3 regions of the Brucella pseudogrignonensis genome follow, and region 2 is predicted to be linked to each of the others. Evidence: predicted binding sites of a transcription regulator. Region 2 holds the regulator's gene; each other region holds the start of a gene.

Region 1 (7,475 bases), 1.6 Mb from region 2:
GAGCGGAGAATCAGAACTTAAGCGTTTCATTTGGCGGAAATGTTCGCACTGCTTCTGATTCTCCGCAAGGTCCCTGCCGAGGATATTGGCGTAAAAGCAGGGGCCTTCCGTCCGAAAAAATCAGACGGAGATGGAACGCACAACTGACAACTCATGCACACATAAACTTTAACGTATTATCGGAACCAGAACGCCACAGTATCGCGCTCTGATATTCAGAATTTAGAAAAGCGAAAGCTGCTTCCCATTTTTTTCGACGGGTTCAAACAGGTCTGTACGCAACGGAATACGCTTTGAATTAAAGCCGAGCTTGCGTGCGCTAATTTCGAAACGGCGCCCGATCTGCCATGCATAGGGACCAGTGCCGCGCATACGTTTTCCCCATTCCGCATCATAATCCTTGCCGTCGCGCATGGAGCGTATAAGCGACATCACATGGCGATAACGGTCGGGATAATTGCGCAGCAGCCAGTCCTTGAACAAAGGTGCGACCTCGAGTGGCAGGCGAAGCAACACATAGCCCGCTTCACGTGCACCTTGTGCGTAAGCTGCATCCAAAATGCGTTCAATCTCATGATCATTGATGCCGGGAATAATCGGCCCCATCATGACACTGGTTGGAATGCCGGCTTCTGTGAGTTTACGAATGGCTTGCAGACGCAGCGTCGGCGTTGAAGCACGCGGTTCCATTGTTCGTGCCAGATTTGCGTCTACAGATGTGACGGAAAGTGCGACCTTGGCCAGACCTTTTTCGGCCATGCGGCTTAAAATATCGATGTCGCGCACAACCAAAGCCGATTTGGTAACAATGCCAACCGGATGGTTGGCTGCTTCCAGCACTTCAAGAATTTCGCGCATGATGCGCCATTTTTTCTCGATCGGCTGATAGGGGTCTGTGTTGGTGCCGATAGCAATTGTCTTTGGTTGATAGCCCGGCTTGGCCAGCTCGCGCTCAAGCAGACGCGGCGCATCCGGCTTCGCAAACAGTTTCGCTTCAAAATCAAGGCCTGCAGACAAGCCCATATAGCTGTGCGTCGGACGTGCGAAGCAATAAATGCAACCATGTTCGCAGCCGCGATAAGGATTGATCGAGCGGTCAAAGCTGATGTCGGGCGAATCGTTGCGTGTGATAATCGTGCGTGGCTTTTCAACCTGCACGTCGGTCTTGAAGGCAGGCAAATCTTCGAGCGTTTCCCAGCCGTCATCAAATTCATGGCGTGTGGTGGGTTCGAAGCGTCCGGTTGGATTGATGCCCGCGCCGCGCCCGCGTCGGCGGGAGTGATCAATGCGCAGGCCAGCTTCACTGACAAGCGCGTTGGCGTGATCTGCACGTCCTGCTCCGAATGCTGCCTGATCTGCCTGCTGGATGATTTCCATAACCGACTCTTTCGTTTTCTATGTTCATCCTATCGCAATGATAAGAACAAAGCAAGAACACAAAATCTTGAGCCGATATAATAAAACACCGACGTGATCACGCACGCCGGTGTCTGGGGTCTTATTTTTAGGAGCGTGGCTGCTTCTTTGGCGGACGGCCTTGATTATGGCCAAGCTTGCCCGGGCCGCCGGGTCCACCCGGACGGACTTCATTTGGTTTGCCTGGGCCGCCAGGACGTCCGGGGCGGTTTGCTTGCGGCCTATCAGGACGACCCGGACGATGTGTTGCCGGGGGCTTGCCGGGACGGTGAGGGCCATTGTTCCAATGCGGCGGTCTTGGCGGCGGTGGCCGATGCCAGCCGTGCTTGTTGGAGCTGAGAATTGCCGCTGCAATCAGCGGGATGCCGATTGCAACTGCAGCAGTTCCAAAATTGTTGGAGTTTCTGGCCGACCCCTGTGAGAAGGCGAGATAATTGGACGATGCCCACCCGAGACGACCGCCGTAATCGACCTGACACCAGTTATAGCCAGTCGTGCAGCCAAGCACGTCAATGCCTGCACCATTTGGAATCGCACCAATTACCGGGTAATTCGTACCCGGACCCGTACGCACGTTCAGATTGGTTGTCGCTATGGCATTCGCTGCCTGTGCAACGGGTGCTGCAAGCATGGCCGTTGCCAGAACAATCGATGTAAGAGCTACCCTCATCCGCTCACTCCACAAAATATGGGGTTCATAACAGAATGGACTAAATCACTTTGTTTGCTGATTTCATATGTTATTTTTGGCTTATAATTAATACTAAAGAATGGAATGAATATTTGCGTTGCGCTGCTTTAGCAGGCAGCCTACTGTGATATAGAAAATAATGATTTCAGTTTTGCTCGTCACAAATAATTCTGAAAAAGCTTTGGCACAGACACTGGCCGGGTTGGTGCCTGCTGTTGTTGATGGGCTTTTGCGCCGCGTTATCGTCGTTGATCAAGGCTCGACAGATGATACTAAGCTCGTAGCAGAAGGCGCGGGTTGCGCGTTTTATAATGAAGACAATTTATCTGAGGCATTTCGGGAATTGCGAACGCACTGGTTGCTTCTTTTGCGGCCCGGAGCAACATTGCAGGATGAATGGATAGATGCGGTGGGCCGTCATTTGGCGGTCAGCAATTCTGCCGCGCGCTTTACATTGCCTCAAGAGGCCCGCTCCGGACTGCTGGGAAAGCTCTTCACCAGCAAACCCTCTTTAAACGCCGGATTGCTGATAAAGGCCGAAACGCTCAGGCCATTTCCATCGCGTTTGGACGAGCTTGAAGATTTGCCGCGTCAGTTGAAGCCTGTGCTATTATCGCCTGGCATTTCACTTCCAAATACAACAAAAGGCGGAGCCTGAGGGCTTCGCCTTTTTGTATGTTACCGGCTTGTGCCGATATTAGTTCTGGTAGCTTGATGGCGATGCGTCACCAAAGCGATGAGCCGAACCGTCCTGATAGGTCTTCTGGCCAATCGAAGCAGTGGCCGTGCGATCAACCGGCTGCGAAGCGACGGGTGTACGGTCATTGGCATAAAGATCAGCTGGGGTGCCCACATTTGGGTTTTCAGCGAAAGCAGCACCGGCGCTAAGGGCAACGGCTACGGCAGCGAGAGCAAACTTTTTCATTTTTCTATTCCTTTTCATAATCGCCCTTTGGATGGCATCAGTGCTTCCGGGGCACCGGGGTGGCGCCAATGCCATCCACCGGGGAGATAACTGGGTTGCCGTTCGGACTGTTCCGTCAGGCAGGATTGTTCACAAATTCGGTATTAGTTCTGAAAGCTCGAAGGCGATGCGTCGCCAAAGCGATGAGCGGAACCATCCATGACCGAAGCTTTGCCAATCGAAGCGGTTGCAGTGCGGTCAATTTGCTGAGCAGCGACTGGTGTGCGGTCATTGGCATAGAGATCGGCAGGGGTGCCCACATTTGGGTTTTCAGCGAATGCAGCGCCAGCGCTCAGAACAACAGCAACAGTAGCAAGAACAAACTTTTTCATTTTCTATCTCCTTGGATTGTGAAGCGGCGATGTGTTCGTCGTTTCGATGATCAAGAGATAGACCTTTCAATCGGCTGCGCATAGCCAGCGTTTGGTTCACGCATTGTATCTAAAATGGTAGACAATAAACCCTTGAAACCAGAGGATTGTTCTATAGGCAGCTATTTATTCAAGTATATGTGAACAGTATGAGGTGGGAAAGTGGCTGTTTTCGTCACTGCGCAGACGGGGCCGTATGGCTTGAAACCACAAACCAGTCAGGCTTATGCGAAAGGATACGCGATGCAGCTGTGTCTGCGCTCTGCTGGTCTTTAAAGATGGCAAAACAGGTTGCACCAGAACCAGACATTTGGGCAAAAAGAGCGCCATGGGCGTGTAAAATTGCAAGCGTATCGCTGATGTGCGGGGCAATTGATAGCGCTGCGGGCAGAAGGTCGTTTCGGGTTGAACTGAGATAGGTGCAGATGCTTTCAATGTCGCAAGGAACGCGGGACGGGAGAGGGGGATTGTCTCGCTTTGTCAATGCACGGAAGACATCGGGCGTTGCGATGGCAGTCCCGTCATTGACCAGCAGCATGGGGAGTGATGGCATTTGCGGTATGGCGCTCAGCTGTTCACCTATGCCGCATGCTATAAGTGGCGCACCATGGGCTGCACCATGCAGGCACATGGGCAAGTCCGCGCCGAGCTTGAGACCAAGTTCGGCCAGTGTGTTGTGATCAAGGCCAAGCTGCCAGATTTCATTGAGTGCGAGAAGCGTTGCCGCCGCATCGCTTGAGCCCCCACCAATGCCCGACGCAACTGGGAGTCTTTTTTCAAGATGGATTGCAACGGGTGAAAGCTTGCGATTGGTATGTGATCTTAAAGCGTCGCGTGCTTTGATAACCAGATTGCCGCTATCAAGCGGTATGCCGTGAGCAAAGCGCCCGCCAATGCTGAAGCTATCTTCTTCGGCTTTCCTAACAGTGATTTGATCGCCGTAATTAGCGAACACAACCAGCATGTCGAGCAAATGATAACCGTCATCTCTGCGCCCTGTCACGTGCAGCGCGAGATTAATCTTGGCCGGAGCAGTGTAGTGAACCGTTTGCGCGGCCTGAGCTTTGTTATGCATTTTAAAGGTAAGTCAGGACTAGTCTTTTTTGACGTAGTATTCGCCGGTTTTCGGATCCTGAACCAGAGTACCATGCGCGCGGTTCTGCGCTTCTTTTTCTGCGCGGCGGACGCGCTGCGTCACGCGGACTGCTTCGCGCTTGAACGAACGATAGCCGTACCAGGCGGCAGCGAGTATCAGCAGCAGAAAGATAAGCTGGGGCATGACCTCTAGTCCTCAGGCTGTCATACGATCCCGAAATGCCTTTTCGGGATCACACAGGGAAACTTAGTTGGAAGAACCATAACACTAATTTGCAGGATTATGCATCATATCATGGTCAAATGGTGAATTTTAAAGACCATATCGCGCCCAAAGCGCTTTTTCTTCAGCAACGGACAGAAGGCCGTCGCCGAGATTAGCCGCAATAGATGCTGGATCAAGGCCGTTAAGCGCGATTTCGACGCCGGGTGCTTTGCGTCCGAGCAGTCCGCGCTTGGGTTCGATGAGTTTGAGCTTTACCTTGTCGCCATAAGTCTTGCGCAGGAAGCTGCGCATATCGCCAAGCCCGTCAACGAGGCCGAGTTCCTTGCCCTTGGTGCCCGTCCAGAACATGCCGGTGAAAAGGTCATCATTGTCTGCCAGCTTGCTGCCACGGCGCTCTTTGACCATGTCGATAAAAGTCGCATGAATTTCCAGCTGAAGCGACTTGAGACGCTCAATATCGGCTTCTTTTTCCGGCTGAAATGGATCAAGCACGGCTTTGTTCTGGCCAGCAGTATAAACGCGGCGCTCGACGCCGATTTTTTTGAGCAGTTCCGGGAAGCCAAACGAGGCAGAAACAACGCCGATGGAGCCGACAATTGATGATGGATCGGCAATGATTTCGTCGCCCGCAAGCGCGATCATGTAACCGCCGGATGCTGCGGCGTCTTCAACAAACACAAAAACACGTTTCTGATGCTCGTCTGCGAGATCGCGTATGCGGCGATAGATCAGGCGAGACTGTACGGGTGAACCGCCGGGCGAATTGATCGAAATGGCAACGGCTGGCATTTCTTTGTCGCTAAAGGCCTTTTCCAGCACACCGGAAGCGCTCGCGAGAGAAAGCGACGGACGTAGCGATGAGCCACCGCTCATAATGGCGCCATGCAGACGCACAACAGGAATCTCAATTTCTTTTTTGCGAAAACGGCGCGGAATGAAACGGCAAAAAATCCCGGACAAATTAAACTCCAACTTGAAAATTCACGTTGCAGCGAATGTAGGAAGCAATTGTGCAAACACAAAGAGAAATGCCCGGAATTTCGTTCCAGGCATTGAATATTCGTTATTTTTTTGGCTTTGCCAGCATCCGAAGCAAGACATAACCGCATATCGCAGAAAGCGCCGAGCCGGTGAGGACGCCAATTTTCGTCTCGGCCTGCAACAATTCTGATGGATAGGACAAAAGCCCGATGAAAATGCTCATGGTGAAGCCGATGCCGCACAGGATTGCAACGCCATAAAGCTGCACCCAGCTTGCGCCCATCGGTTTTTGCGCAAAGCCCGCTTTAATTGCGAGCCATGCCGCACCAAAAACGCCGATCTGTTTACCCACAAAGAGGCCGAGCATGATGCCGAGCGGCAGCGTGTCGAAGATGATAGACGGCGTCATGCCTGTAAAGGAAATGCCCGCATTGGCGAAACCAAACACTGGCACGATGAAGAACGCAACCGGCTTGGCCAGCGCATGTTCCAGTGTATGAAGAGGTGAGGTCATATCATCCGGCTTCGCTTTGGCAGGTTTAAGCGGGATCATAAGTGCTGCAACAACGCCAGCGACCGTGGCGTGTACGCCGGAATTAAAGACCAAGAACCACAATAGAGCTGCACCAACCAGATAGGGCAGCAAGCGGGAAACGCCCATGCGGTTCATTACAAAAAGCACGGCTGCCGTTGCGAATGCCGCGCCGAGATAAGGTATGGATATTTCGGCAGTGTAGAAGACCGCGATGATGACAACTGCAGCGAGATCGTCAAGGATCGCAAGCGTTGCCAGAAAGACTTTCAGGCTCGACGGCACGCGGGATCCGAGCAGCGACAAAACACCAAGCGCAAAGGCAATGTCGGTTGCGGAAGGCACGGCCCAGCCGCGCACTTTTTCCGGGTCGCCATAATTGAAGGCAACGAAAATCAGCGCAGGCACGATGACGCCGCCAGCAGCGGCAATACCGGGTAAAATGCGATTAGGCCAGCTTGCGAGTTGGCCATCAAGAAACTCACGCTTGATCTCGAGTCCGACCAGAAAAAAGAAAATCGCCATCAGTGCATCATTGATCCAGTGCGACAGGCTGAGCGGACCAATATAAAAATGGAGAGCGTCGAAATAGGCTTTGGAGAAAGGCGAATTAGCGACAATCAGTGCTAACGCAGCTGCAGCCATAAGCACGATGCCGCCAGAAGATTCGTTATCCAGAAAACGGCGCATAATGGAGACAGGGCGGGCGGATTTTGGATGTGACGTCATTCTTCTTCTTTTCAGGTTATTTCTGGAGCGCCCACTTCATAGAGCATGAGATTGCGATCCGTTATGCCAAGCTTTGGCCATTCAGAACGCCATTTCTCTATGTGGTCTGAGATGAAGTGTTTGTCCAGTGAAACCCGATCGCGCCAGAGCTCTTTTACATGAATGAGACTTGGTTGAAGTATGTCCTGAGAATAGGTGTACTCGATACAGCCATTTTCCGCGCGGCTTGCTTCAATCATTTGCTGCATGACTGGACGCGCTTCATCAAGTTTTTCAGCGGGCAAGCGTATCGTTCCAATGATTAGCAGCATTTATTTGTTTTCCTCAAGCAGCGACGTCTGGCCATTGCTGATTGCTGTGGCGCGCTGCGTAAATTCATTGCCCTTATCGCCGTGCAGAACAAGCGCTGGCATAAGCGAAAGACCCGCCCGGCTGCCGCGGACGCCGGTAATCACAATGCGGATTGCAGC
Region 2 (7,475 bases):
CTCGCTATCGCCTCAGTGGCAATGATTGCGATTTCCCCGCATGAAATTGTGGGGCCAAGCTTTCAAATGTCGTTCTCAGCCACTGCGGGTCTCATTGCAGCTTTTGCGTGGTGGAGCGATAAGAAATCTCGCAAGCAAACAGCTATTGAAGATCGTCGCGCAAAGCCACGCGGGATTATTTCAAAAATTCTATTACCAACGGTTGCGACGGGCGCTACGTCTATTGTTGCTGGCGTGGCCAGTGGAATTTTCGCAGCCTATCATTTTAACAATACGGCGCCGTTTGGTCTTGTTGGCAACGTATTGGCACTACCCGTTATTTCTATATTGGTTATGCCCTTCGCAGTGCTCAGCTTGTTATTGATGCCGCTGCATCTGGATTGGTTGCCATTGCAGATTATGGGGTTCGGCGTTTTACTGGTCAGACATATTGCAAGTTTTGTCGCCAGCTTTTCGCCTGATGGTAATCCAGGGGTCATGCCAGCTAGCACGCTTGTTCTCTGGACGCTGGCGCTTGTTATAGCGGTTGTGTTTACAACACGAATGCGATGGCTGGCACTCCCCTTCGTAATTATCGGGCTTGCCGTTTTTATAAGAACACCGTTGCCTGATATTCTTGTGAGTGAAGATGCGAAATTCGTCGCTGTGCGTCTTCCAGATGGGAATTTTGCTATTAATCGCAGCAGGCCTCCAAAATTTACCGCGCAGAACTGGCAGACAGCCTATCTGATTAATGAGTTTATTCCGCCGCAGGTGGTAAAAAAACAGCGAATGGTATCAGCTGAAGAAGCCTTTGTTTGCGAAGATGGGGTGTGCGCCATTCCGCTGCGGGACGGTAGAATGCTATCCTACACGGCAGATGAAGAGATGAAAGACGCAGCCTGCAATATTGGCGACATTGTCATTCTCGCTATAGCTGGCAAAGAGTTGAGCTGTAAGCGTTTTAGCGTCCTGATGATCGACCGACAGGAACTAGCCTTAAAAGGTACTCTTGAACTCAGACTAGGGCATAAGCTGCTACGTGTAAGCGCTTCTGCAATCAACTCAGACGAAAACGGTATTGCGCAGGAGAATAAAATTTACCGTTTCGCACTGACCAAAACGACCAACTTAGCCGACTATGCTGATCAGCTGACCTTTTCAGTCGATGCGCCAACGCGCCCGTGGCATTTGCATCGTCTCTATTCGCGAGCGGCGAGGGGACTACCTGATCGCGAATATCAAAAGAGAGCTGGCGCTGAGAAAAGTAGAGCTTATGAAGCGTCGCAAGCCGCAACAGAATTGGCAGAGCCATTATAGCTGACTGTACTGCTTAAAAGGAAACATATTCAGTTGCATGTCTCCTAAAATGCAGTTGCTTTAATAGCGTCGGATGAGGCCAATCAACTTACCTTGTACGCGCACACGATCTGGACCAAAAATCCGCGTTTCATAAGCCGGGTTTGCAGCTTCAAGCGCAATTGATGCACCTTTGCGACGGAAGCGTTTCAGAGTTGCTTCTTCGTCATCGACCAGTGCAACAACAATTTCGCCTGGATTGGCCGTCTCACCGCGCTTAATGATGACGGTGTCACCATCAAAAATTCCTGCCTCGATCATCGAGTCGCCTTTGACTTCGAGCGCATAATGCTCGCCAGCACCGAGCATTTCTGGTGGCAGACTGATCGAATGTGTCTGATTCTGAATTGCTGATATCGGTACACCGGCTGCGATACGTCCCATCATCGGCACGGAAACCGTTGCTGGAGAATCATCATTTGCCGTAACAGGTGCAGGTCGTGACGGAGGAGGCGGTGGTGGCGCTTTGCCAAGGCTACCTTCGATGACGCTTGGAGCGAACTTCTTTTGTGAGTTCAGGCCCGGTGCAATGGAATCAGGTAGGCGAAGAACTTCGAGCGCACGTGCACGATTGGGAAGTCTACGAATAAAACCGCGTTCTTCCAGCGCTGTGATAAGGCGATGAATGCCCGATTTGGAAGCCAAATCGAGAGCTTCTTTCATTTCGTCAAACGACGGAGGGATGCCCGTCTCTTTAAGACGTTCATGAATGAACAGCAGAAGCTCGTGCTGTTTACGGGTCAACATGCGCCATACCCTCCGGACCAGAATCAAATAAAAACAAAACCAGAACGAACACTATATGTTCCAGTCTTGTTCCGCAATGGTTTTAAAATGATTAATGGTTGTGCGGAGGGGGCGTTCTTTACAGCATTAATATCGTACAAGCGTCACCCGTGGAGGCAGCAGGGGCATGCTCATCTCTCATCAGCAATGCCTGAGAGCGAACCAGCGCTGAAAGCATCGATGAGTCTTGAACCGGGAAGGGTGTTGCAATCAGTGTGCCGTCAGATGCCTGAGTGACAGTCGAGCGCACATAGTCGCGCCGGTGGTCATTGGCTTTCATCGCTTCACCAAGTTTGGCTGGGCGAATATCTGCATTTAACTCTGTGCCAGACAGTTTCGCGACGAGGGGGCGCAGAAAAACAAGACTGCATACGAGACTTGAAACCGGGTTACCTGGCAGCCCGATGACGTGAATAGTTTTGCCAGAAGTGGCTTTGCGTCCGTACATTAGCGGCTTACCCGGACGCATGGCGATTTTCCAAAAGTCGAGATCAACGTCGCAATTCTGCAACGCACCGTGAATGTAATCGCGGTCTCCAACGGATGCGCCACCAACCGTCACCAGAATGTCGATACCATCCGAAAAAGCGTCGCTGATTGCTGTTTCTATCTTTGCCGGATTATCAGTGATGATACCTAGATCTTCTGGCTCACCACCTGCACGGCGGACGATTTCGGCAATGCCAACACTGTTGGAAGCGACGATCTGGTCAGGGCCGGGAATTATTCCAGGCAGTACAAGTTCGTCGCCGGTAGCGAGTATCGCGACGCGCGGCTTGCAGAATACTGAAATTGTTGCATTGCCGCTCGCTGCTGCAAGCGAAAGCGCAGGCGCATCAAGAGAACGACCGATTGGCAGTACAACATCGCTGGGAGCGAAATCTAGCCCCGCACGTCGGATATGCCGCCCCTTGTCTAGTCCGTTGAGGATGGTGAGTGTTTCACCCGAGCGTTCCGTATCTTCCTGAATAACGATGCTATCGGCACCTGCGGGCATTGGTGCACCGGTGAAGATGCGTATGGCTTCACCTTGTTTGAGCTCACCATCAAAGCGTTTTCCAGCAACTGATTCGCCAATGACTGTGAATTCGAGAGGATAATTGGTGTTTGGAGGAGCAATTAGCGCATAGCCATCCATAGCCGAGCAATCAAAAGGAGGCTGTTGCAGTTTGGCCTGAACAGGTTCTGCAACGACACGTCCGCCTGCTTCAGAAAGCGAAATTGTCTCTGTACCATGCGGTCGTGCACTATTCAGAATACGCGCAAGTGCTTCATCGACTGGAAACAGGGACATCGGTTTTCCTTTCGTCTGAAAGATCAGGCTTTCCAATCGCCTGACTTGCCGCCACTTTTCGCACAAACGCGGATATCGGTAATTTCCATATGACGATCAACTGCTTTAGCCATGTCATAAATCGTCAGGCAGGTAACAGAAACGGCAGTCAGCGCTTCCATCTCAACGCCAGTACGGCCTTTGAGTTTTGCGGTTGCCGAAACGCGCAAGCCGGGCAGAGCTTGGTCGGGTTCTATTTCGACGGACACTTTGGTCAACATCAGTGGATGACAGAGCGGAATAAGATCAGCGGTCTTTTTCGCCGCCATAATGCCAGCAAGCCGCGCTGTGCCAATGACATCGCCTTTGGCTGCATTGCCTTCCAGAATGAGTGCCAGCGTTTCTGGCTTCATCCTGACTGCGCCTTCGGCGATCGCCACGCGATCCGTTTCGGCCTTGTCGCCGACATCGACCATATGGGCGGAACCTGTCTGGTCGATATGGGTCAGCTTGGCCGTCATGGCTCACACCTTGCCGGTTAGAAGTTCGCGGGTAGCGCTTGCTACGTCATCCTTGCGCATCAGGCTTTCGCCAATCAGGAATGTGCCAATATGGGATTTTTCAAGACGCAGGCAATCATCATGGGTGAAGATGCCACTCTCGCCCACCAAGAGACGGTCTGACGGCACCATTTTTGCAAGGCGCTCGGAGACGGCAAGATCGACATCAAAGGTACGCAGGTTACGATTGTTAACGCCGATGAGTCGCGACGAAAGTTTCAATGCGCGTTCCGTTTCTTCTTCGTCATGCACTTCAATCAGCGCATCCATACCAAGCTCAAAAGCGGTTTCTTCAAGCGCCTTTGCGAGATCATCATCGACGCTTGCCATAATGATCAGAATGCAATCCGCACCCCAGCTGCGGGCTTCGTAGACTTGGTAAGTATCGAAAAGAAAATCCTTGCGCAGCGCAGGCAATGAGCATGCATTGCGCGCAGCAGTCAGAAACTCCGGCGCGCCCTGAAAGGATGGCGTATCGGTCAGAACCGAAAGACAGGCAGCGCCACCATCTTCATAGGCTTTCGCCAACGCTGGAGGATCGAAATCCGGGCGGATAAGACCTTTGGATGGACTCGCCTTCTTGATCTCCGCAATGAGAGCAAACTTTTTGGCCGCACGCTTTGCTTCGAGCGCTTTGAGAAAACCGCGCGTTGCTGGCTGATCTTTGGCCAGTGCCTTTACTTCGTTGAGAGGCAGGCTTGCCTTTGCAGCAGCGATTTCTTCGCGTTTATAAGCTTCAATTTTCCGCAGAATGTCGGTGGACATAATGTGATCCTTTCCGTCAGAGCGGCTTGTCGTTTGATACAGCGATAACTTTTTGCAAAACGGCCAGCGCCGCACCGCTATCGATTGATTGCGCCGCGAGCGCAATGCCGTCTTTAAGGTCTTTTGCCTTACCGGAAATCACCAGAGCTGCACCAGAATTCAGCAGTACAATGTCACGATAGGCATTGTGAGCGCCTTCAAGCACGGCAAGCAGTGCTTTGGCATTAACTTCGGCATCGCCACCTTTGAGTTCAGACATATCGACGCGGCGAAGGCCGACGTCTTCCGGCTGAATTTCAAATGTGCGGATGGTGCCGTTTTCGAGTGCTGCAACTTTGGTGGTGCCGGACGTGGTCATTTCGTCAAGGCCGTCGCCATAGACGACCCATGCGGTTTCTGAACCCAGAGTTTTAAGAACTTCCGCTAGTGGCTCTACCCATTCTGCTGAGAAAACGCCGACGAGCTGACGCTTGACGCCAGCCGGATTGGAAAGCGGTCCAAGAAGGTTGAAGATTGTGCGGGTGCCAAGCTCGACGCGCGATGGGCCCACATGGCGCATTGCCGAATGGTGCATCGGCGCAAACATGAAGCCAAGACCAGCTTCTGTAATGCTACGCCCTATTGTATTGGCATCGGCTTCAATGTTGACGCCCAGCGCTGCCAACGCATCAGCAGCGCCAGATTTTGACGAGAGCGCGCGATTGCCGTGTTTTGCAACCGGCACGCCTGCGCCAGCAACGACGATCGCAGAGCAGGTTGAAACATTGTAGGAGCCGGACTGGTCGCCGCCGGTGCCAACAATATCGACCGCATCTTCTGATCCTGCAACAGGCAGCATGCGGGAACGCATGGAAGCAACAGCACCAGCAATCTCCGGCACTGTTTCTCCACGAACACGCAGAGCCATCAGGAAGCCACCGATCTGCGAAGGGGTGGCCTGACCTGACATCATAATGTCGAAGGCTGCTTTAGAATCCTCGAACGACAGTGGTGTGCCGGTGGCAGCCTTGGCGATATAGGGTTTTAAGTCAGCCATTCTCTTATGTCCGTCGCTTATCAGAATGCCAGTGCGTTATTGATGGCTGTCTGGTTAATCTTGACCGGGTATTGCTTCTGCAACTCACCGACCAGCTGTTCAAGCACGTCATCTGTAAGTGTTGATGCGAGATAGGTCTGCTGCTGTTCTGGAATAGCTTCCGGACCAGTGGCAGTTGGCTCGGTCACTTCAATTACTTTGAAGAGAAGCTGTCCGTCATTGGAAACAGCGCCAGCAGTGCCGGTGTGGTTAAGCGGACCACGGAATACCTGTGCGGTTGCGGCAGAGCCGAAATCTGCATCATTGGTGTTACGGGTGATGCCGCGCTTGGTCTGCTTTTCGACGCCTGCACTTGCTGCGATTGCGTCGAGCGTTTCACCGTCATCAAGACGCTTTTTCAATTCAGCCATGCGATCATTGAGACGCTTGACTGCTTCTTCGCCCTTCCATGCCGCTGTAACCTTGTCCTTGACTTCATCAAGTGTGCGATCGCGCGCGGGGGTCGTTCCGTCCACCTGATACCACAGATAACCAGAGTTTCCGAGCGTCAAAGCGTCATTGTCAAAACCCTGTTCGGCCTGAAATGCGGCGGCAAGAAGCGCTTCTGAGTTTGGCAACTCGAGTGCTTTGCCAGCTGGATCATTGCCTTCATCGTCAACAGCTTCGATCGACACAGCCTTGAGGCTCAGACCTTTGGCAACGTCTGGCATGCTGCCACCTTCGGAACGCTGCTGTTCATAGGCGTCGTGAATACCGTTAATGCTGCTGATCGCGATATTGGTCGCTACGGTGTCGCGAATTTCTTTTTCGACTTCCGAAAGCTCTTTGACGCTTGCCGGATTAACCGTCGTAACGCGCAGAATAACAGGGCCGAATGCACCCTTTACGACATCACTGACGCCACCTTCGTTGAGCGCAAATGCTGCATCTGCAATGACGGAATCAGGAAGAGCAGTCTTTTCAAAGGTGCCGAGAACGAGATCAGTTTCGCTCTTTCCCTGTTCCTTGCCAATATCGACGAAGCTGGTACCAGCTGCGATTTTTTCGTGCGCGGCCTTTGCGGCTGCTTCGTCGGCAAAGTTAAGCTGTTCGATTGTGCGGGTTTCAGTGGTGCTGAAACGGCTTTTGTTCTTTTGGTAATAGTCTTTAATTTCGTCTTGTGTGACAGCGGCCGGATCGGCAATGTCCGAAGGCTCAAGCTTCACATAGGTAATCTTGCGGTATTCCGGTGCTTTATATTCGTCTTTGTGCGCATCAAAATAAGTCTTGAGCGCTTCATCCGAAGGGGCAGGGACCGCATCAGCTTTTTCAGCCGGAATTGTAATGTAATCGGCGCTGCGGCTTTCACCCTGATATAGAGCCAATGCTTTCAGCATCGTGGCTGGCATTTTCAAACCATCGGTTGATGCTTCAACGATTTGCTGGCGACGCGCAACTTTTGCACGATTATCGAGGTAATCCTGTGGGCGGATGTTTGACTGGCGCAGAACGGCATCAAACTGGGCGCGGCTGAAATTGCCGCTTGCATCCTGAAATGATGGGTCTTCGCCGGTCAGACGCGCAATGCCGTCCTTGGAAAGGCCAAGCTGCATGTTGCGGGCCTGTTCATCCAGAACGACACCGGCTGCGAGCTGTGCCAGAACCTGCTGGTCCACACCAAGCTGCTGGGCCTGTTCACGGTTGAGCCGCTGGCGGAACTGCTGCGAAAGGCGCATCA
Region 3 (7,475 bases), on a different contig from region 2:
GCCCAATTAGAGCGGCTGTTCATCTCAGGAGTCAAATCCTGCTATCGGTAAGGCGAATAGCACTGCTGACGTGGGCCGTTATATGGCTGGAACGTATTGTCCGACGCCCGGTAAGATTTATATCGGTTGTAGCACCACTGAACATGGTTGTTACTCTGACGATAAACCGGCTGCGGCGCTGGCTGTGATGCAATAGCCCCGCCGATGATCGCACCAGCACCGAACGCTGCAAGTGGATACCACCAGCCGTCATTGTGACGACGATAGCCTTGGCGATAGTGATTATAACCACGATGACCATTCCAATATCCAGGACGTGGCCGATGGTTGCCGTTCCAGCCTGGACGCGGACCCGGGCGATGACCATTCCAGCCAGGCCGATTTCCCGGACGATTTCCATTCCAGTTACCGTTACCGTGACGACGCCAACGGTCATCGCGAACATTCAAGACATTATCAGAGCCTGCAACCTGTGCTGTCGGCAGGACCGGAGCGGCAGAGACCGGCGCCATAGCCCCAATCATAAAAGTCGCACCGATCAAGCCAACCATCATTTTTTTCAACGTTTTGATCATCTTGTTCTCCAGTTCAACTGCACACATCATGCTCAATGCCAGATGAACATGCGCTGAATGATAGGGAGAAATATATAGCGCCCTCAACACCTGACAAGCTCCCGTCATTCATGATCCATCATCGCATTCGCGGCTAAAATTTCCGATAATACAAAGGTATGGCTATGTTTCTATTAGAATCTGCTATTAGTGATGGTTCGTTTGAACCCATAATAAATTGGGTCACTGTTAAATAGCGGGGAAAGTCGTGCAGGCGGAACCAATAACTGCCAGAATGAATTCGACTAGCTTGTTATCGGGCACTGCAAACCCGTTTCTGGCTGCGATTGAGCATACCCCCACGCCGATGGTTATTACCGATCCACGCCTTCCAGACAATCCAATTGTCTATGCAAACGAAGCGTTCCTGAATTTGACGGGCCATTCTGCGGAAGAAGTTATCGGCCAAAATTGTCGATTTTTGCAGGGCGAAGGAACGCGCGCAGATCATATCGATGCTATTCGCAATGCATTACATGCTGAAACCGCAATCGACATTGACGTTCTGAACTATAAGAAATCCGGCGAAGCATTTTGGAATCGCCTGCATATTTCGCCTGTTAAAAACGCTGACGGTCAGGTCGAGCATTTCGTTGCAACGCAGCTCGATGTGACATTGGAACTCAAACAGCTTGTTGAACTTCAAAAAGAACGTGACCTGCTTTCCACGAAAACTGCTCGACACCAAAAACATCTCGATTATATCGTTGATGCGGCCAATATCGGTTATTGGTCACGTGATTTAAACAGCGGAATTGTGACCGGATCAGCAGAATGTCGACGAATATTCGGCTTCACAGAGAATGAGCCCATTAATTTCGATCAGATTGTTGAATTGATCGCTATTGAAGATCGAATGGCTGTGATCCAGCAGACTGAGGCCGCTTTTATAAACGGCGAACCTTATTCCATGGAATATCGGATCATCAATAAAGCTGGAGAAACTCTTTGGGTTGAGACCCGAGCAAAAGCCTTGCTTGGTGAGAATCCGGCTCTGGTCGGTGTTATCTTAGACGTGACAGAACGCAAGCAGAACGAAGCCGACAAAGCACTTGTGACACGGGAAATTTCACATCGGTTCAAGAACTCGATGGCAATGGTTCAATCAATTGCCAACCAGACATTACGCAATGCAAGTAATTCCGATGAAGCAAGCAAATTATTTAACGAACGCTTGCATGCACTGGCACAAGCACATGATATGCTGCTGCAAGAGAATTGGAACGGCGCAACAATCAAACAAATTGCCGACACAGCACTGGAACCGTTCAATAGAACCTACGGCAATCGCATTCGCATAAGTGGCCCATCGCTCTTTGTGTGCGACCGAATTACCGTTTCGCTTTCGCTTGGCCTTTATGAACTGGCCACAAATGCTGTTAAATACGGCGCATTGTCGGATGAGCACGGCAGCATCGATTTCAGTTGGAACGTTATCATTGATAACAGAGAACACAAATTCCACATGCAATGGGTTGAAAGTGGCGGACCGACCGTCACACGTCCATCGCGTCGCGGTTTTGGACAACGTCTCATACGCCTGGTTCTCGCGGAAGAACTCAAAGCGCGGTGCGATATTGATTTCGCCCCGACTGGCCTGAAAATTGATGTTGTGGCTCCCATCACCTGCGAAATCTTTCCTGGCTTTGATCACAGCACGCATTCTACCAGTATTCCCGCTGGAACAACTGGTTAAGAAAAAGAGGCATTTTGACATCTGGTGCCCGACTTGAAAAAGCGCCATATGCTGCGATCATGAACGACAGCTCCGCTCCTTCCATTTTTGTTACGGATGACGAACCGCGCCATATTGGACGTGACACGTTAGTCGCCGCACCGCGTTTTCTCCCGCAGTCGAACGACCAGCCTGCAGTTGAGTGGCTCGTCGCGGATGGATTGACAGATTACGAAGCAGCACTTGCGTTCATGGAAGAGCGCGTGCAAGCAATTCGCGAAGGCACCGCAAACGAACTTGTCTGGCTTGTCGAACATCCGGCGCTTTACACTGCTGGCACCAGCGCTCATACCGAAGACCTGCTGACGCCGGATCGTTTCCCAGTTTTCAACACCGGACGTGGCGGTGAATACACCTATCACGGCCCCGGCCAGCGCGTGGCCTATGTGATGCTGGACTTGAAGCGTCGCCGTGAAGACGTCCGGGCATTTGTCACCGCACTTGAACAATGGATCGTCGAGACATTGGCGCAGTTCAATGTCAAAGGTGAACGCCGCGCAGATCGTGTTGGCGTCTGGGTTTCACGTCCCGAAAAGCCACTGCTTTCCAATGGAGGCATGTGTGAAGATAAGATCGCTGCTATCGGCATCCGTCTTCGCCGCTGGGTGAGCTTCCACGGCATTGCCATCAATGTCGAGCCAGAGCTCGAACATTTTGGCGGCATTGTGCCCTGTGGCATTGCGGAATATGGCGTGACCAGCCTTGTCGATCTAGGTCTGCCGATCACCATGGGCGACGTTGACGTGGCACTGGGAATAGCTTTTGAAAGCGTCTTTGGCCCACGTCAGACGAAATAATCATACGGCTTTTATTCGCCTTTCGCGCATGAAGACGTAAAAGCCAGATCCCACAATAATGAAGATACCAAACCATTTCGATGGTGTCGGAAAATCACCAAATATAATCAACCCAACCAAAACCGCATTGACGATTTCCAGATACTGAAACGGTGCCAGCATAGATGCCGGTGCAAGCTTAAATGCCTGTACCACCAACAAATGGCTGATTGTGCCAATAGAGCCCAGCAAAAACAGCAACAACCAAGGCTGTAGACTATGAGGCAGCGCGAAGCTCAAATCTCCAATGCCAGCAGCCGTGCCAAAAATCATAAACAGACCTGCGATCAGCGATCCGCCGACGCCAGCATAAAACTGCATCACGACTGGACCTTCCTTGGCACCATATTTGCGGTTCAAAATCAGATAGATTGCAAAAGTGACGGCAGTCGCCAATGGCAACAGAGATACAGCACCAAAAATCTCAAAGCTCGGCTGAATAACGATCATCGTGCCGATCAAACCAATCCCGACCGCACTGAACCGGCGCCAACCGACCTTCTCTTTAAGAAAGACAGCAGATAGCAATGTAAGGATCAGCGGCTCCGCAAAAAACACCGCCATGGCGTCGGCGAGCGGCATATATTTAACGGCAGTGAAGAAACATGTTCCGCCGAAACCCATCAGGGCGCCACGCACAAGATTGCCCGTAAGATGCTTCGTATGCAGCGCACTCAGACCGCCCATAACAATAAGCACAAGAAACATCAGCCCTGACTGAATGAAAAAGCGCATGAAGGTGACAGTCGCCGGTGGCATATTGTCCATCATGGCAAGCCACTTGCCGATGGCATCCATAAGCGGCAGTAGCAACACCGAAAGCACCATGATCGCCATGCCTTTAACGTGTGCTTCGGTACCGCCTGTCGCCTTGCCCTGCATTTTATTACTCACAATTTCATCACTGCAATTGCGCTTACGCGAATGGTTGGCCGGTTTCTATCTTAATCCGCGTAAGGAAGCATGCGGTTTGACTTTAGCCGTGCTTATGGTGCAAATCGGTCTCGCTTTAGGCAAAACCACTTGATAACTTGGGACTAAACTGGAACGTAAGGCGAACTTTATTCGCAATGCGGGTATTACAGTGGCATTATATATGTGATTCGCAGATATAAATTTGGTGCCGTTCGCTGGGGGCGGTCCTTCAGGTTTCAGATAGAAAGCTTTTCGGACAAAGATGGACGATAACGATCTCTTTTCCAGAGTAGTGAACAATGCCCGTGAACGGCAGATGGAACAGCAGCCCAAGAAGGCTTCTGTATCGACGCCTGCTGCGCAAACGGCAACGGCACCGTCTACAACGAAGCCAGCGCCTGTCGCGACCAAGGCTCCACCTGTTTCATCTGGTGCTGATGATTACAACGCCTCCTCCATTCGTGTTCTTGAGGGCCTCGAGCCTGTGCGTCTGCGCCCCGGTATGTATATCGGCGGCACCGACGAAAAGGCGCTGCATCACCTTTTTGCAGAAGTCATTGATAACTCGATGGACGAAGCCGTTGCAGGCCACGCCAACTTCATCGAAGTCAATCTTGATGCCGAAGGCTTCCTGACCGTCAGCGATAACGGACGCGGTATTCCGGTCGACGAACACCCACAGGTGCCTGGAAAATCGACCCTTGAAGTCATTATGACAAAGCTGCATGCAGGCGGTAAGTTTGACGGCAAAGCCTATGAAACCTCAGGCGGTCTGCACGGTGTCGGTGTTTCGGTGGTTAACGCGCTTTCCGATGTTCTGGAAGTCGAAGTTGCACGCAATCGCCGCCTTTATCGCCAGCGCTTTTCGCGCGGCATTCCGCAGGGTGGTCTCGAAGATGTCGGCGAAGTGCACAACCGTCGTGGTACGCGCGTCCGTTTCCATCCCGACCCGGATATTTTTGGCAAGAACGCACATTTTGATCCGCATCGGCTTTATCGCATGGCGCGCTCAAAGGCTTATCTTTTCGGTGGCGTAGAAATTCGCTGGAGCTGCGATCCCGCACTTCTCGACCCGAAAAAGGAAACACCGGAAAAGGCTGTATTCCACTTCCCCGGTGGCTTGAAGGATTATCTTGCGGCGTCGCTTGGCAAAGAACATCAGGTGACGCGTGAGATTTTCTCCGGCCGCACCGAAAAGCAGGGCGGGCATGGTGCCGTTGAATGGGCGGTGTCGTGGTATGGTGGCGACGGCTTCGTCAATTCTTATTGTAACACAATCCCGACGGGCGACGGCGGCACGCATGAAGCAGGTCTGCGCATTGCGTTGACGCGTGGCCTCAAAGCCTATGCCGAACTGACCAACAACAAGCGCGCTTCGATCATCACCACCGATGACGTGATGATTTCAGCAGCCGCCATGCTCTCGGTCTTCATTCGGGAACCGGAATTTGTCGGTCAGACCAAAGACAAGCTTGCAACTGTCGAAGCGCAACGTATCGTGGAAAATGTCATCCGCGATCCGTTCGATCACTGGCTTACAGCCTCGCCACAGGAAGCTTCGCGCCTGCTCGACTGGGTTGTCGATCGTGCGGAAGAGCGCCTGCGTCGCCGTCAGGAAAAAGAAACAGTCCGCAAGAGTGCCACGCGCAAACTGCGTCTTCCGGGTAAGCTTGCAGACTGCACGCAGAATGCGGCTGCGGGCGCTGAACTTTTTATCGTCGAAGGTGACTCAGCTGGCGGCTCCGCCAAGCAGGCACGCAATCGTTCCAATCAGGCAATCCTGCCGCTGCGTGGCAAGATTCTGAACGTTGCCAGTGCTGGCCGTGAGAAGCTGACAGCCAACCAGCAGATTGCCGATCTGGTTCAGGCACTGGGGAGCGGCACCCGCAAGAATTATCGCGAAGATGATCTACGTTATGATCGCGTTATCGTCATGACCGATGCTGACGTTGACGGCGCGCATATTGCATCGCTGCTCATCACGTTCTTCTATCAGGAAATGCCAGACCTCATCCGCAACGGTCACCTCTATCTGGCTGTCCCGCCGCTGTATCGTCTCAGTCAGGGTGGCAAAGTCGCTTATGCTCGTGATGATGCGCACAAGGACGAACTGCTCCGTACGATGTTTACCGGACGTGGCAAAATTGAAATCGGCCGCTTCAAAGGCCTTGGTGAAATGCGCGCCGAGCAGCTCAAAGAAACCACCATGGATCCGAAAAAGCGCACGCTTCTTCGTGTTCATGTGGATGAGGATTATATCGATGAAACGCGCAGCACCGTTGATGACTTGATGGGTACAAAGCCGGAAGCGCGCTTTCGCTTCATTCAGGATCGCGCTGCGTTTGTGGAAGAGCTTGATATTTAACTCAGCCTGACGATAGGTAATCAATTCGTTGGATTATCAATCCGTGAAAGATAGCGGGCGCATATACACGCCCGCCGTCACTTTATTTATTGTGCTCTGTCAGCCATTGCTGCATCATTTTGATTTCGGCTTCCTGTGCGGAGATGACTTCTTCCGCGAGCGCTTTTACCTTCGGATCAGAACCATATTTTAGTACCACCCGAGCCATATCAATGGCACCCTGATGATGAGGGATCATTCCACGCATAAAATCTGCATCAGCATCACCGCTATATTCTATAGCCATACCTTGATGCATACGGTCATTGGCAGCTTTATAAGCCAACACCGCAGAATCTGCAGAAGATGCGTCAGCTTTCTCAGGGCCACCACCATGGTGCATATGGGCATCGCTAGTTCCAGTCTGCGCTTGAGCAATACCCGCTCCGAGACATGCAACCAATACGCTCACTAAAAAAGTCTTTGTTATGCGTTTATTGCCACCCAAAAGCATATTCAAAAATGTCATGAGAACCTCCATGGTTTATCTCATGTCAAAAAATAAGGGTTCCCATCGCTGGAAGGTCAAGCGATCAAGTGCCAAAAAACGAAGAAAAGCCAATCGCTGATCGCGTGATTTATTGTTTCACATCGATGCCTAGCTTCGTTTGTATGTCATCAATAGATTCCTTGACGAAGAATGTGAGATCAGCACTCAGCGTCACAATACGCGTTCCCGTACCATAGGCATTATATGACAAAACATGGTTGAAATTGACCGCAACCCGTTCGCCGCTAACGTCCGTAAGCATAATCCACATGTGCCCCTCCTCTGAAAAAACGATTCCTTACAAGAGGATAGGCGTATGTCTCAAAAGGGCAATGACGCTTTATAAGTCAGCACGCATTCGCACTTTTTCAACGATGCATCCAAAACTCGCCGACCATTCTTCGCCATGCTGATAAATACGAAAGCCGAATTTTTCATAAAGCTTAATTGCCCGAAGATTGTCGGCATGAGTGCCTATCTC

What was found. Region 2 encodes LexA, which represses DNA repair genes until DNA is damaged. Its sites were predicted from a motif close to TGTTCNNNNTGTGTTCNG; they were not measured.
Region 1: RI570_RS08645 (PA0069 family radical SAM protein) is a predicted target of LexA. The motif match lies at 1,420-1,437, and genes of this name have one in related genera.
Region 3: parE (DNA topoisomerase IV subunit B) is a predicted target of LexA. The motif match lies at 4,229-4,246, and genes of this name have one in related genera.

What each region holds. Positions count from the first base shown of each region.
Region 1 covers NZ_JAVLAT010000001.1:1,797,749-1,805,223, forward strand. The annotation lists gene RI570_RS08640 (ribonuclease HII) at 1-30, opposite strand, end outside; gene RI570_RS08645 (PA0069 family radical SAM protein) at 223-1,377, opposite strand; gene RI570_RS08650 (SH3 domain-containing protein) at 1,505-2,086, opposite strand; gene RI570_RS08655 (glycosyltransferase family 2 protein) at 2,247-2,765, shown strand; gene RI570_RS08660 (hypothetical protein) at 2,805-3,032, opposite strand; gene RI570_RS08665 (hypothetical protein) at 3,176-3,403, opposite strand; gene RI570_RS08670 (4-(cytidine 5'-diphospho)-2-C-methyl-D-erythritol kinase) at 3,618-4,517, opposite strand; gene RI570_RS08675 (hypothetical protein) at 4,536-4,721, opposite strand; gene RI570_RS08680 (S49 family peptidase) at 4,851-5,723, opposite strand; gene nhaA (Na+/H+ antiporter NhaA) at 5,827-7,005, opposite strand; gene RI570_RS08690 (putative quinol monooxygenase) at 7,017-7,316, opposite strand; gene RI570_RS08695 (tRNA1(Val) (adenine(37)-N6)-methyltransferase) at 7,317-7,475, opposite strand, start outside.
Region 2 covers NZ_JAVLAT010000001.1:217,128-224,602, reverse strand. The annotation lists gene RI570_RS01085 (ComEC/Rec2 family competence protein) at 1-1,299, shown strand, start outside; gene lexA (transcriptional repressor LexA) at 1,360-2,085, opposite strand; gene glp (gephyrin-like molybdotransferase Glp) at 2,204-3,418, opposite strand; gene moaC (cyclic pyranopterin monophosphate synthase MoaC) at 3,442-3,918, opposite strand; gene trpC (indole-3-glycerol phosphate synthase TrpC) at 3,922-4,722, opposite strand; gene trpD (anthranilate phosphoribosyltransferase) at 4,739-5,758, opposite strand; gene RI570_RS01055 (peptidyl-prolyl cis-trans isomerase) at 5,779-7,475, opposite strand, start outside.
Region 3 covers NZ_JAVLAT010000002.1:1,335,020-1,342,494, forward strand. The annotation lists gene RI570_RS17580 (BA14K family protein) at 42-575, opposite strand; gene RI570_RS17585 (PAS domain S-box protein) at 850-2,310, shown strand; gene lipB (lipoyl(octanoyl) transferase LipB) at 2,370-3,146, shown strand; gene RI570_RS17595 (DMT family transporter) at 3,147-4,067, opposite strand; gene parE (DNA topoisomerase IV subunit B) at 4,363-6,465, shown strand; gene RI570_RS17605 (DUF305 domain-containing protein) at 6,548-6,973, opposite strand; gene RI570_RS17610 (hypothetical protein) at 7,083-7,265, opposite strand; gene RI570_RS17615 (GNAT family N-acetyltransferase) at 7,335-7,475, opposite strand, start outside.